2 regions of the Brevibacillus sp. NSP2.1 genome follow, and region 1 is predicted to be linked to the other one. Evidence: a T-box and tRNA genes for the amino acid it is inferred to sense, from the RefSeq annotation. Region 1 holds a T-box; the other holds one or more tRNA genes.
The links. A T-box is a leader RNA that pairs with one kind of tRNA and senses whether it is charged. The one in region 1 lies ahead of leuS (leucine--tRNA ligase), so its partner is inferred to be a tRNA-Leu.
Positions count from the first base shown of each region.

Region 1 (7,199 bases):
TGCGCGTTCCTTTCATCGACCTGAAAGTGTTCGAGTTCGCCGCTACCATTCCGACGAAGTACAAGATCGCCAACGGCACGACCAAGCACGTGCTGCGCGAAGCGATGAAAGACTTCCTGCCGCCGGAAATCAAGTCGAAGAAGAAGCTTGGCTTCCCGGTTCCGACTCGCCATTGGCTGAAAAACGAATTTTACAAATGGGCAAAAGAGATCATTTTCGAATCGAAGGTAGACAATTTGATTAATAAGGCCTACGTGCTCTACATGCTCGACGAACACCGTGAAGGAAATGCCGACTATAGTCGCAAAATCTGGACGATCCTCGTTTTCATGCTGTGGCACCAAATCTTTATCGAGCAAAAATATACGTTCGATCCGTACGTCAGCCCGAATGTGGACATTCGCCGCAAAAAAAATTCGCTGCAGCACATCGGCTAAAAGCCAGCGGCGTGCAGACGCAAAAATATTTGCAGACCCTCTCTTACTTTTCGTAGATTGTGACTAGAGAATGCTTTCGCTCTATTCCACAAGCACACGCGAGGTAAGGGAGGGTCTTTTGCTATGCTGTTGGATTGGTGGGAACGTCATCGACGCCTGGTCCTGATCGTGGCGGCGACCTTGTTTGTGGCCGTCAGCTTTTGGCTCTACCAGGGGGAGCAGCGGGCAGAGACCGTCGGTGTACCGCTCGTTTCCTCTGCCTATGCGGAAAGGGAGCGCGTCGGGCAGCCGGAAACTGCCCTACAGAAACGGGAGCCTGTCCTTGACCAACCATCTGATGCGCACGCCCGCAGCGAAGCGGAAGCCGCAGTCGAACGAAAGCCCGCCCCTCCGCCTCTCTACGTCGACGTAAAAGGCAAGGTGAAACAGCCGGGACTGTACCGCTTCACGCCGGGCATGCGCGTAGCGGACGCGATCGAACAGGCTGGCGGCGCCCTGCCCGAAGCGGACCTCGATCAAATCAATCTGGCTGAGCCGTTGGCAGATGGGACTGCGCTTTTGGTTCCGGCAAAAGGCAGCGCGACTGGCGGGCCTGGATCGGCAGTTGGCGCGCCTCCCCTTTCGCCAGTGCCCGCGAGCGTGACCCGTGCTGCGGGGACTGGCGGCGCTGTGCCAAAAGCCAAGCTGCTCAATCTCAACACAGCGACCGTCGAGGAACTGACGAGCTTGCCAGGAATCGGGGAGGCGCGGGCAAAAGCGATTTTGGACTACCGTTCGCAAGTCGGCCGCTTCCGTTCCGCCGACGAATTGAAAAAGGTTTCTGGGATCGGGGCAAAGATGTTCGAGCGGATCAAAGACCAAATCGTTGCGCAATAAAGCACTGTCCGGTCATGATTGCCGATCTTCTCACATAGAATGGGGAAAGAATATCGGAGGGAGGTATGCCCATGGATAAAATCGGGTTCATTGGTACGGGCAGCATGGGCAGTATCTTGATTGAAGCATTGCTGTCCGCCAAAGCGCTGTCTCCCAGCCAGATCATCATCAGCAACCGCACGATCGAAAAAGCCGAACAGCTCGCTAAGCGGCTTGGCGGGCTGGCGGTCGCCCATAGCAATGTGGATTTGGCCAGAGAAGCCGACATGATCCTGCTGTGCGTCAAGCCGCTGGAGTACAGCGTGCTGCTCGAGCAACTCGCCCCTGTCCTGACGGCGGAACAGCTTATCGTCACGATCACCAGTCCGATCAAGCTGGAGCATCTTGAGTCAAAAGTACCTTGCGCCATCGCCCGGGTCGTTCCGAGCATTACCAACGCGGCGCAGAGCGGCGTGAGCCTGTGCGAATTCGGTGCGCGCGTCGACGAAGAGCAGCGCCATTATATTCGCAACCTGTTTGCCCACATCAGCACGCCTGTCGAGATCACCGCGCCTTTCTTGCGAATCACTTCCGACATCGCCAGTTGCGGCCCTGCCTTTTTGAGCTATATTTTGCAGCAGATGATTCAGGATGCCGTCGAAGAGACAGGCATCTCGACAGAAGCCGCTACTTATTTGACCTCGCAGATGCTGATCGGGGTGGCCGATCTGTTGCGCGAAGAAAAATTCACGCTCCCTTCCTTGCAGCAGCGCGTCTGCGTCCCCGGAGGAATCACCGGCGAAGGGCTGATTCCTTTGCAAAGCAAGCTGCCCGGCATTTTTGCAGAGGTATTCCGGCGCACGCGCGCGAAGTTCGCCAAGGATCAGGAACTGCTCGACCGTTATTTGAACGAACAGCCGCAGTAGCTGCGAGAGCGTGGGTTGCTTGCAGTTGCGAGCCTTGCAGAGCGACGACAAGCACGCTGTCAGTATCAGAAAACTGGCAGTACGAAAAAAGGAGCGGAAACCTGTTATTCAAACAGGCTCCACTCCTTTTTCCTTTCACCTCTCACCCGCTTGCCATCACGAGAGGATGACAAGCCGACGGTGAGCGATAGACGCTTTTCGTGCGACTAGCGAGTCGTTTATCTGGCCCGCCTTCTGGATCGTGCGTCTAATCCGACTAACGAACCACAATATTAACCAGCTTGCCAGGCACGGCGATGATTTTGACGATTGTCTTGCCTTCGATCAGTTCCTTAATCAGCTCGTTGCCGAGTGCCAGCTCCTCGATTTGTTCCTTGGTCGAGTCGGAGGCAATGAGCATTTTTTCCTTGTTTTTGCCGTTGATCTGGATGACGATTTCCACTTCGTCCTCGACCAGCTTCGACTCGTCGTAGGTTGGCCATGGCTCGTAAGCGATTGTATCGTTGTGGCCGAGTTTCTCCCACAGTTCCTCACCCAAGTGCGGGGCGATCGGGGACAGCATTTTCACGAAGTCTTCCATGTATTTTTTCGGCAGGACGTCTGCTTTGTACGCTTCGTTGACGAATACCATCAACTGGGAGATCCCTGTATTGAAGCGCAGGCCCTCGTAGTCTTCCGTCACTTTTTTCACGGTTTGATGGTAGACGCGCTCCATGCTGGTCGGTTTGTTCGTATCGACGATTTTCGGGTTCAGCTCGCCGTTGTCTTGAACGAACAGGCGGTACACGCGGTCCAGGAAGCGGCGCGCGCCATCTAGACCTTTTGTCGACCAGGCGATGGATGCATCCAGCGGCCCCATGAACATTTCGTACAGGCGGAGCGTGTCGGCACCATGGCTGTTGACGATATCGTCCGGGTTGACGACGTTGCCTTTGGACTTGCTCATTTTTTCGTTGTTTTCACCGAGGATCATGCCTTGGTTAAACAGCTTCTGGAATGGCTCCTTGGTTGGCACGACGCCGATGTCGTACAGGAATTTGTGCCAGAAGCGGGAGTAGAGCAAGTGCAATACAGCGTGCTCTGCACCGCCGATGTAGATGTCGACTGGCAGCCATTGTTTCAGCTTTTCCGGATCGGCCAAAGCTTTGTCGTTGTGCGGGTCGATAAAGCGCAGGAAGTACCAGCAACTGCCCGCCCATTGCGGCATGGTGTTCGTCTCGCGGCGCGCTTTCTTGCCGGTTTCCGGATCGACGGTGTTCAGCCAGTCGGTGATGTTGGCGAGCGGCGATTCGCCTGTGCCGGACGGCTTGATTTCTTTTGTTTTAGGCAGCATGATCGGCAATTCGGATTCTGGCACAGTTTTCATTGTACCGTCTTCCAGATGCAGGATTGGAATTGGCTCGCCCCAGTAGCGTTGACGGCTGAACAGCCAGTCGCGCAGACGGTAGGTCACTTTGCGGCTGCCTTTGCCTTCTTTCTCCAGCCATTCGATCATTTTGTTGATCGCCTGTTCTTTGTTCAGGCCATCGAGCATGCCGGAGTTGATGTGTTCTCCGTCGCCTGTGTACGCTTCCTTGGAAATGTCTCCGCCTGCGATGACCGCTTTGATTGGCAGATCAAACGTCTTGGCGAACTCGTAGTCGCGCTCATCGTGCGCCGGTACAGCCATGATCGAGCCTGTTCCGTAGCTAATCAGCACGTAATCGGCAATCCAGATCGGCAGACGTTCGCCGTTAACCGGGTTGATCGCATAGGCGCCTGTGAATACCCCTGTCTTTTCTTTCGCCAGGTCGGTACGCTCCAGATCGCTTTTGTGCTTCGTCTGCTCCAGGTAAGCTTCTACCGCTGCTCTCTGCTCTGGCGTCGTAATCTGTTCCACCAGCTTGTGCTCGGGAGCGAGTACCGTGTAGGTGGCGCCGTAGAGCGTATCCGGGCGGGTCGTGAAGACAGTAAAGGTCTGGTCGTGTCCCTCAATGGCAAACGTAACCTCTGCCCCTTCGGAACGGCCGATCCAGTTGCGCTGCATTTCCTTGATGCTCTCCGGCCAGTCCAGCTCTTCCAGGTCTTCGAGCAGTCTTTCCGCATACGCGGTAATTTTCAATACCCATTGTTTCATCGGGCGGCGTTCGACCGGATGGCCGCCGCGCTCGCTTTTGCCGTCAATGACTTCTTCGTTGGCCAGAACGGTTCCCAGCGCCGGGCACCAGTTCACGGCTACTTCGTCAACGTAGGCCAGGCCGTGCTCATACAGCTTCGTAAAAATCCACTGGGTCCATTTGTAGTAGTGCGGATCGGTCGTGTTGATCTCTCTGTCCCAGTCGTAGGAGAAGCCGAGCGACTTGATTTGGCGGCGGAACGTGTTGATGTTTTTTTCTGTGAACTCCGCAGGGTCATTCCCCGTATCGAGCGCGTACTGCTCGGCTGGCAAGCCAAACGCATCCCAGCCCATTGGATGGAGCACGTTGTAGCCTTGCATCCGCTTCATGCGGGACAAAATATCGGTAGCCGTATAGCCTTCCGGGTGTCCGACGTGCAGCCCGGCACCAGATGGATACGGGAACATATCGAGTGCGTAAAACTTTTTCTTGTTCGGGTCCTCAGAAGTTTTGAAGGTCTTGTTTTGCTCCCAGTATTGTTGCCACTTTTTTTCAACATCACGATGACTGAAAACCATGGTAGAGCACTCCCATCTTGAAATAGGTAAAAAATGAAAACTCGGCTACACCGAGCCATTGGCGTAGCCTTCGTTGCACTTATACCGGATAAGAATCTGTACATTCCGGTCCAGTATAAAGAAAACCCCACGTCCCCAGTCGTTCTACGAAAGGGACGAGAGGTTTGTTTATATTCCCGCGGTACCACCCAGATTGGCGAATGAAAAAGCATTCACCCACTTGAAATCCGTAACGGGGATGAGCCGCCTGCCCTTACGCAACCATGTACACATGGCCTTCGGGGCAAGTGCTGGGAGGCGAGTTCAGATAGTCCCGGGTTGACTTGCACCTGCCGTCAACTCTCTGTATGCGCGGGGCATATTCCTACTATTCCTCTTAAACGCGTCGAAATTTGTAGTTATAACGCCATTATAGTCAATATAAACCAACCGTGTCAAACCCTACGGCTTGCGAGCGGCAAAAAATAAGCGTTCGCTCGCTTCCTGCGGCGGCAAATCCGAATAGTCTGCCGTAATGACGATGTCCGTGAAGCCCGCGTCGGCCAGCCAGCGCATCAGTTGGACCGGCTGGTAGGCTCTTTGCCAATGCTCCTCCTCCAGCCGCTCGTACAAGCCGTTTGGCTGGCGGACGAAAAAGGTGAGCTGGTGCTCTACCTCCAGGCGCAGCGGATCGCAAAAACATTGCCAAATGTACGAAACCTCATCGTCGACGTAGGTGAATGTCTCGTCGCCGAAAATATGCAGCATTTTGTACGGGCTGTGCACATCGAACAAAAAGCTTCCCCCGGGAGCAAGGTGAGCGAAGACGCGCCGAAACGTCTCCTGCACGTCCGCTTCTTCTGTCAGGTAGCTGAGAGAGTCGCACAAGGAAATGACCGCGTCCGCCTCCGGCAAGGAAAGCTCGCGCATATCCTGCTCGACCCACGCCACCTCTACTTGCTCCTGCCGCATTTTGTCGTAGGCAATCGCCAGCATCTCGGCGGACAGATCGACGCCCGTGACCCGATAGCCGCGCTTGGCCAGCGGAATCGCAATCGATCCCGTCCCGCAGCCCAGATCAATGACTCGTTTTGGGGCCTCTCCCTTTTGCCAGGTGCGCTCGACCCAGTCCAGCCATTGATCGTAGGGGGTGTCCGCCATCAGCCTGTCGTAAACTGCGGCCATGTGTGCGTACGCCATCCGTTTTTACCCTTGCGCAGCGAAGGACACTTCTTCTGCATCCTTCCAAAGTCGCTCCAGATTGTAAAACTCGCGATCTTCGCGGTGGAAGACGTGAATCACGATATCGCCGAGGTCGACGAGCACCCAGCGTCCCTCATCCGCGCCTTCAATGCCGCGAACGTCAAAACCGTTTTTGTGGGCTTGATCGCGAATTTCGCGCACGATCGCCTGCACCTGACGCTCGTTGTTTCCGTGGCAGATCATGAAGTAGTCTGCAATCACCGAAAGCTTGCTGATGTCCAGCACCTTCAGATTTTCTGCCTTTTTGTCTTCTGCTGCCTTCACTACCAAGCGAGCCAACTCTTCTACTGTTTTAACCATCAAAACCCTCCTTCTTTCCCTTTGCGGGATACCAGATCGTTATAAGCGGTAAGCGTCAGCGGATAGACCGTCTTCTGCTTTTCTATCAAAAACTGGATCGTGCCTCCCAAAGCGAGAGCCAGGGCGGCATCAATGTCTTTCTCGGCCAGCGTGCGAATCTGCTCCACGCCAGGAAAATTCCGGTTCGGTTCTATATAGTCTGCCACACAAACCACTTTTTCTAACAGGGACATCCCGGCTCGCCCTGTCGTATGGTAGCGAACGGCTTGCAAAATATCCGGGTCCGTCACTCCCAGGTCGTTCTGAATGACGATTGCCCCGGCAAAAGCGTGCCACAGCTCTTTTTCCCCTTCCAACAGCTCTGTCGGCATATCGTGGCGAACGAGAATTTCGAACATTTTCTCCACGGGCCAGCATTTGCAGTAGTCGTGCAAAAGTCCGGCAAGCTCGGCTTTGTCAGGGTCAGCGCCGTATCGCTGTGCAAGCTCGCGGGCAGACTGGGCGACCCCCAAAGTATGCTTGTAGCGCTTCTCGTGCATTTGCGCCCGGATGCGCGCAAGCAGTTCCTCCCGATTAGACAAGAGTTTCATAGAATCGGTTCTCCTTTATATAACGCTCCACAGCATCAGGTACCAGATAGCGGATGCTTTTGCCCGCCGCCGCCTTTTCCCGGATTAACGTGGAAGAGATGTCCCAGACCGGCATCTCCACGAAGGTGACGTACTCGCACGCCTCCCGCTCCAACTCCGTGCCCGGTCGCGCCAG
Region 1 covers NZ_CP048274.1:3,681,215-3,688,413, forward strand. Annotated here, with positions in the region: gene asnB (asparagine synthase (glutamine-hydrolyzing)) at 1-437, shown strand, start outside; gene M655_RS17880 (helix-hairpin-helix domain-containing protein) at 561-1,313, shown strand; gene comER (late competence protein ComER) at 1,385-2,218, shown strand; gene leuS (leucine--tRNA ligase) at 2,475-4,892, opposite strand; T-box leader at 5,041-5,282, opposite strand; gene M655_RS17895 (class I SAM-dependent DNA methyltransferase) at 5,334-6,071, opposite strand; gene rsfS (ribosome silencing factor) at 6,078-6,434, opposite strand; gene yqeK (bis(5'-nucleosyl)-tetraphosphatase (symmetrical) YqeK) at 6,434-7,024, opposite strand; gene M655_RS17910 (nicotinate-nucleotide adenylyltransferase) at 7,008-7,199, opposite strand, start outside.

Region 2 (7,199 bases), 580 kb from region 1:
CTACGACCTGTTTGCTCCGGTAGGCGAAGCCGACATGCGCTTTACGTATCAGGAAGCGCGCGACTTTATTGTCAAGCACTTTGGTAGCTTTAGCGAAAAGCTGGCGAATTATGCCGCCCGCGCTTTTGACAACCAGTGGATTGACGCCGAGACTCGCGAAGGCAAGCGCGGCGGAGCGTTTTGCTACAACCTGCACATGGTCGGGGAGAGCCGGATCATGGCGAACTACACAGGCAGCTACAACGACGTCAGCACGTTGGCACACGAGCTGGGACACGGCTACCATGGCGAATGTCTCGTGCAGGAAGCGTTCTACAACAGCGATTACCCGATGCCGATCGCGGAAACCGCGTCGATTTTGTGTGAGACGATCATTGCCAAGGCCGCTTTGGCCCAGGCGACCCCAGAGGAAGCCTTTTCCATTCTGGAAAACGACATCTCCGGCGCAAGCCAGGTCATTGTCGATATTTACAGCCGCTACCTGTTTGAAACGGCCGTCTTTGCCCGCCGCGCAGAAGGCTCCCTGTCTGTCAACGAGCTGAAGGAACTGATGCTGCAAGCGCAAAAGGACGCCTACGGAGAGGGGCTTGACCATGCTGTGCTGCACCCGTACATGTGGGTGTGCAAGCCGCATTACTACAGTGCCGATTTCAACTTCTACAACTTCCCGTACGCCTTTGGCTTGCTGTTCGCAAAAGGCTTGTACGCCGAGTACGTGAAGCGCGGCGAAGCGTTTGTCCAGCAGTATGACGAGCTTTTGTCTGTCACAGGCAAAATGAGCATTGCCGATGTGGCCGCGATCATGGACGTCGACGTGCGCTCGGTTGACTTCTGGCGCAACTCGCTTGCGCTGATTGCCAAAGATATTGATACGTTTGTGGAGCTGGCCGCTGCGCGTGCGTAAAGCCCACAGCCCACAGGAAAAAACGTCCGATCGTCATGTCGGGCGTTTTTTTTGCGCATAGCAACGAACCGACCGGGAGAAAGTAAGAAAAAACAAATGAGGTGATTACGTGGTAAACGGATTGCAGTTACTCGACCTACTACGGGAAACAGAGAACAAAATGCTGCATCTACATAGAGCCATAGACAGAGTCAGCAGCGAACCTGATTTCAAAGAGTCGGTCAGCGTTCTCACCGTAGTTGTGCGCGATTACCAGCTTCAGCTCGACAAGATGAAGCAGGCCTTGGGCAAAATCGAAATTGGGGCCAACCAGACACCTCCCCAGGCCGGACACAACACGGAAATTCATTGATCCGAACTCACAGGAAAACAGCCCACAACCTGGTGACAGGTGTGGGCCGTTTTTTCGGGGGATTGCTACTGGAATTCGGCGTAGCGCTTGACGCCGTAGAACGGATACAGCTTGTGCATGTACTCCACCTTGCCGTAGCGAACGTCTTCGCCGTTTGCATGGACGATGGTGCCATTGCCCAAGTAGATCGCTACGTGGGACACGCGTCCTTTTCCGAGCGAATCGTAAAACAGCAGGTCGCCCGGCTGCGCTTGCTCGAGCGGAATGGATACGCCCCCGCGGAATTGATCCTCGGATGTACGCGGAAGTGTAACCCCGAGGCGGCTAAATACGTATGAAGTAAAGCCGCTGCAATCAAATCCGTCCGGTGTGGTTCCTCCGAGCACATACGGAGTTTTGAGCAGTGGTTCAAAGATCGATTCGAGACGGTGCAGGCTTGCGGAATCGACATCGCCTGCGAACGCAACGTCAGGGGCGAGCTTTGGACTCAAGTAAGCGGAGAAGACGTAGGCTTCATCATCTTCGAACTCGATTTTGGTCCACTCGCTGCCAGTCTCGACGACTTCAACCACGTCACCGAACTTCAGCTTGCCTAAAATTCTCGCATCCGTCGACGCTTTTTTGCGCACATTCAGCACGTCTACCGTTACGCGCGCTTTTTCGCCAGCCGTCAGTTCTTCCGGCTCGTTGTTGGCGGAGTCAATCGAGGCGGCTACGACATCGAGAGGGACGTCGGCTGCACCGCCTGTCGACAGGCTGCCTTCAGGCAAGGACAAAGTCTGGCCAATCGACAGTTGATCGCTTTTCAGTTGGTTCACTTGCATGAGCTGGCTGACCGTAGTCTGGTGCTCACGGGCAATTTTGCTCAACGTGTCCCCTGCTGATACTACATACACTCCAGAGGCGGCGTGAGCAGCAGTAGGCAGCAGAGTGAAGAGGGCGAGGGAGGTGAGTAGCTTCGAAGTAAGTTTCATATCATCGTCTCCACCAATCTACTATTTTCTGCATATCTAGATAAAATTCTAGCGGATTTTCAATGGTAAATCTATGAAAAAATGATGTAGAAAAAAAGATTTCAAAAACTATTGCAAAGTTGGTAGAAGACATGCTATATTACAGAAGTGCCCACGAGAGTGAGCAAAAGTTGGAAATAAACCACATGGAGCTGTGGTGAAGTTGGAGTTCACGCCGGTCTGTCACACCGGAGGTCGCGGGTTCGAGTCCCGTCAGCTCCGCCATTCTTCGATACACGAATGGCGAATATTATCTATGCCGGTGTAGCTCAATTGGTAGAGCACCTGACTTGTAATCAGGGGGTTGTGGGTTCGATTCCTATCGCCGGCACCACGTTTTCATTTGCGGTCGTGGCGGAATTGGCAGACGCGCTAGATTCAGGTTCTAGTGGTGGCAACACCGTGGAGGTTCAAGTCCTCTCGACCGCACCATACCAGTAAACGACAGGCTTTTGGGCTGCTTTTTCCGGCAGAACAAAAGCCTTTTTGCTATTCATGATCTGGATTAGGCTGACACTGCTGGCAGCGGCAGGCTTGTCCCGCTTCCAGCTACACGCAAGCGAGCGGCTGCGACTCCGGCCGCCCCGCCGCCTGGGAGACGGGCGTGAGCTTCGTCGAATACCTGGGCCGGGTCCGAATCCGCAAAGGCCAGGAGCTGCTCCAGTTGTCGGACAAAGATTTGCATCTGATTGCGCAGGAAACCGGGTTTGCCAACGATTATTATTTCAGCCGAAAGTTTAAGCAGATTGTGGGCGTTCCGCTGACGGTGTACAGAAAGCAGCCGAAACGAATCGCCGTCCTGATGCCGCACGCCACAGTATGCCTGCTGGCCTGGGGATCGTCCCGGTGTTTGGCGTCGTCGGCTTGTGGATGGAGCCGTGGCTGACTGCTCATTACCGGGAGCGGCTCGACTGCTCAGGTTTCAGGCAAGGGGAGTGGTACAGCGACAAAACCGTCCAGTGGCTCGCGGCGAATCCGCCCGACCTCATCATGGTGTATCGGGAAGAGTACACCGAGAGCTTGTGGGAGATCGCCCCGGTGTTCACGATTCCCGAGGAATGCAGCGATTGGCGGGAGGAACTGCTCGTGCTCGCGGCAGCCGTGGGGCGTCGCGAACAGGCAGAACGCTGGCTCCTGCTGTTTGACGAAAGAGCTTTGGCGGTAAAAAACAAGCTGGTCGTCCAGCGTGCCCGAGGCGAGACGTTTTTGATCGTGAAAATCGTCTCGGGCAAATGCTACGTTTACGGCAACATGACGAGCATGGGCGGGTGTCTGATATACGATGTGCTGGGCTTGCAGCCGCCGACTGCCGTGCAGCGGAACATGATCGAAAAAGGGCTGCTGAACATACACGTCCCGCTGGACGATCTGCCCGATTACTCCGCCGATCACATTTTTTTGTTCCTCTATCATTCGCATTGGCCCGCCGCCGAGTGCGAGGTATTGGAGTCGAGCGTGTGGCGCGGTCTGCCGGCAGTAAAAAACGGCCGCGTGTACGAGCCGGACCCGAATGTTTTTTACGGGTACGATCCTTTGGCGATGGAGAAGCAATTGGACTGGCTGGAGGAAAATGGTCCAGTCACATTTCGGCTGAATTTTCGTCATTTGTCTGCATGGACAAACTTTCTGCCCTCTTGATACGCTTGATTCGATAATAATTCTCATGAATGCGACCGCGACACTTGTTCATCCGAACGGAAAAGAGCTTGCCGTGCTCGGCGACAACTTCGGGCGGGGCGGGGAAGCGATCTACCATGCGATCGGCTTCAAGGCCAATGAGCGGGTGCAGCGTGAAGTGATCGACAGCGGCGCACAGTACCAGGCGATTTCGCTTGAGCTGCTCCAAGAATACGCCGACGCAGACATCGTGTTTCTCTGCTCATGGGACCAAACGACCGAGGAAGAGCTGAAGGCGGTTGTCGATAGCGGAGTGTGGAGGCAGCTTCCGGCTGTCCGGGAGAATCGCGTCATCGTCCTCGATTACAAAACCTTTTTCTACTTTGACCCGATATCCGTCCTCGGCCAGATCGAGGCGTTGGCCGACGTGATCGAGCGGCACAACGGGGCGAAACAGAAGCAGTGAGGTCCGAGGTTTCTGGCACGATGGGGGGGCGGGCCAGTCCTAGAAATTTCTTTGACATGTCTAGTCTTTATGATACAATAGCAAAGGCGATTGAGATTTGAACAGTCGTGATTGTTCCAACATTCGCATTCTCTAACAGATTGCCTGGACGCGTTCCAGGTTTTTTTATATGCTTTTCAGCTTGGAGCGGCATGAATGAAAAGAACCTGGCAAAACTGCCCAGGTTCTTTTTGATTGCGCCTAAAAAGACACGATGATATAATCAGAGCACACGAGTGTACTCAATTTTATGGTTAGTGGTATCTCATTTTACACTTTAATTGTATCACCCGCACAAACACCTGTCAAATGCTTTTTCACAATGGAATGGTTAGGGGAGATCGGAATGAGTGCTTTGGTCCTCGGTTTTCAGGAAATGGAAAAAACAGCGCGGTTGCTCGTTGGCGGCAAAGGGATCAATCTGGGGGAGCTATCGAAAATCCCCGGCATACAAGTCCCGGAAGGATTTTGTGTGACCACAGCGGGCTATCAAAAAGCCATCGAACAAAACGAGACGTATCATGCTTTGCTGGATCGACTGGCGAGGCTGAGCGCAGAAGACCGGGAGCCAATTGGTGAAATCAGCAGGCAGCTTCGGCAAATTATCAGGGAAGCCGAAATTCCCGCCGATGTGGTCGAAGCCGTGACGCACTATCTCTCCCGCTTTGGAGCGGAACACGCTTATGCCGTGCGCTCGAGTGCGACTGCGGAAGATTTGCCGCACGCTTCTTTTGCTGGTCAACAGGACACCTATTTGAACATCATCGGCATAGAAGCCATTTTGCAGCATATGAGCCAATGCTGGGCGTCGCTGTTTACGGATCGCGCGGTCATTTACCGGATGCAAAACGGATTTGACCACCGCCATGTTTCTTTATCCGTCATCGTACAAAGGATGGTTTTCCCTCACGCTTCCGGGATTTTGTTTACCGCCGACCCGATTACAGCCAACCGGAAGCTGCTGTCTATCGACGCCAGTTTTGGACTTGGCGAAGCACTCGTCTCTGGCCTCGTATCCGCCGATTGTTATCGAGTAAAGGACGGGGACATCGTCGACAAAAGGATCGCAACCAAAACGTTGGCGATTTACGGACGAAAAGAAGGCGGGACGCAGACGGAGCAGATCGAGCCTGAGCGGCAAAAGGCGCAAACTCTTACCGACCCGCAAATTTTGCAACTGGCACGCATCGGCAGACAGATCGAAGCTTATTTGGGCTGCCCGCAAGATATCGAATGGTGTTTGGCTGACGATACGTTTTACATTGTCCAGAGCCGTCCGATTACGACTTTGTACCCCATCCCGGAAGCGAACGATCAAGACAATCACGTCTACGTATCGGTGGGCCACCAGCAAATGATGACCGACCCGATGAAGCCTTTGGGCATGTCTGTTTTTCTGTTGACGACGAATGCCCCCATGCACAAAGCCGGTGGCAGGCTGTTTGTCGATGTGACAAAGATGCTCGCTACACCTGACAGCAGGCAAATGCTGATAAATACATTGGGACAATCCGACCCGCTCATAAAAGACGCGCTGCTGACGATCATCGAGCGAGATTTTATCCGATTGTCACCAACAGATGACAAAGAACAGTCCCCCGGCAACAGCAATCCAGATAGGCTGCCCGCCAGTTTGGAAACACCGATCGAAGACGATCCGGCCATCGTCGCTGAGTTGATTGCGCGCAATCAAAACGCGCTCGAACAGGTAAAGCAAACCATCCAAACGAAATCCGGGCCTGATTTGTTTTCCTTTATTCTCGAAGACATCCAGCAGTTAAAGCAGGTGTTATTTGTCCCGAAAAACTTGGGCGTGATTATGGCTGCGCTGAATGCTTCGGCATGGATCAACGAAAAAATGAACGAGTGGCTGGGTGAAAAAAACGTAGCAGACACGCTTTCCCAATCGGTGCCAAACAACATTACGTCGGAAATGGGGCTGGCGCTCCTTGATGTTGCTGATGCGATTCGCCCTTATCCAAAGGTCATTGACTATTTGCAGCACGCACAAGCAGATCACTTTTGGGAGGAACTGCTCAAACTGGATGGCGGACAGGAAGCGCATGACGCGATCCAGGCGTATCTCGAAAAATACGGAATGCGCTGTGCCGGAGAAATTGATCTGACGAGAACGCGTTGGAGTGAAAACCCGCTCACGCTCGTCCCCATGATTTTGGGCAACATCAAAAACTTTGAGCCGAACGCTGGCAAGCGGAAATTTGAGCAAGGGCGACAGGAAGCGCTTAAAAAAGAACAAGAGATCATCGAGCGAGTAAAGCAATTGCCGGACGGGGAACAAAAAGCAAAAGAAACGAAACAAATGATCGACCGCATCCGAAACTTCATCGGTTATCGCGAATATCCCAAATACAGCATCGTGAATCGCTACTTCGTCTATAAGCAAGCTTTGCTGAAAGAAGCCGAACAACTCGTACAAGCGGGTGTTCTTCGCGAAAAAGAAGACGTGTACTATCTCACTTTGGAAGAGTTTCACGAAGTGGTGCGCACGAACAAGCTGGACCAGCAGGTCATCAGCCAACGAAAAGAAGACTACCAATTTTTCGAAAAGCTGACGCCGCCGCGTGTCATCACGTCTGATGGTGAAATCATTGCGGGCAAGTACAAGCGGGAAAGCTTGCCCGCCAATGCGCTTGCAGGTCTTGCTGTTTCTGCCGGAGTGATCGAGGGGCGGGCGCGTGTCATTTTACACATGGAAGAGGCGAACCTGGAAGAAGGGGATATACTGGTCACCTCCTTTACTGACCCGGGCTGGACACCTTTGTTTGTATCGGTCAAAGGTCTGGTCAC
Region 2 covers NZ_CP048274.1:3,101,538-3,108,736, reverse strand. Annotated here, with positions in the region: gene M655_RS14935 (M3 family oligoendopeptidase) at 1-904, shown strand, start outside; gene M655_RS14930 (hypothetical protein) at 1,014-1,256, shown strand; gene M655_RS14925 (C40 family peptidase) at 1,322-2,230, opposite strand; tRNA gene M655_RS14920 (tRNA-Asp) at 2,418-2,494, shown strand; tRNA gene M655_RS14915 (tRNA-Thr) at 2,528-2,603, shown strand; tRNA gene M655_RS14910 (tRNA-Leu) at 2,615-2,701, shown strand; gene M655_RS14905 (helix-turn-helix domain-containing protein) at 2,874-3,155, shown strand; gene M655_RS14900 (ABC transporter substrate-binding protein) at 3,116-3,907, shown strand; gene M655_RS14895 (ABC transporter substrate-binding protein) at 3,933-4,352, shown strand; gene ppsA (phosphoenolpyruvate synthase) at 4,738-7,199, shown strand, end outside.
Region 2: it has a tRNA-Leu gene. The T-box ahead of leuS (leucine--tRNA ligase) is inferred to sense a tRNA for this amino acid. The anticodon was not compared.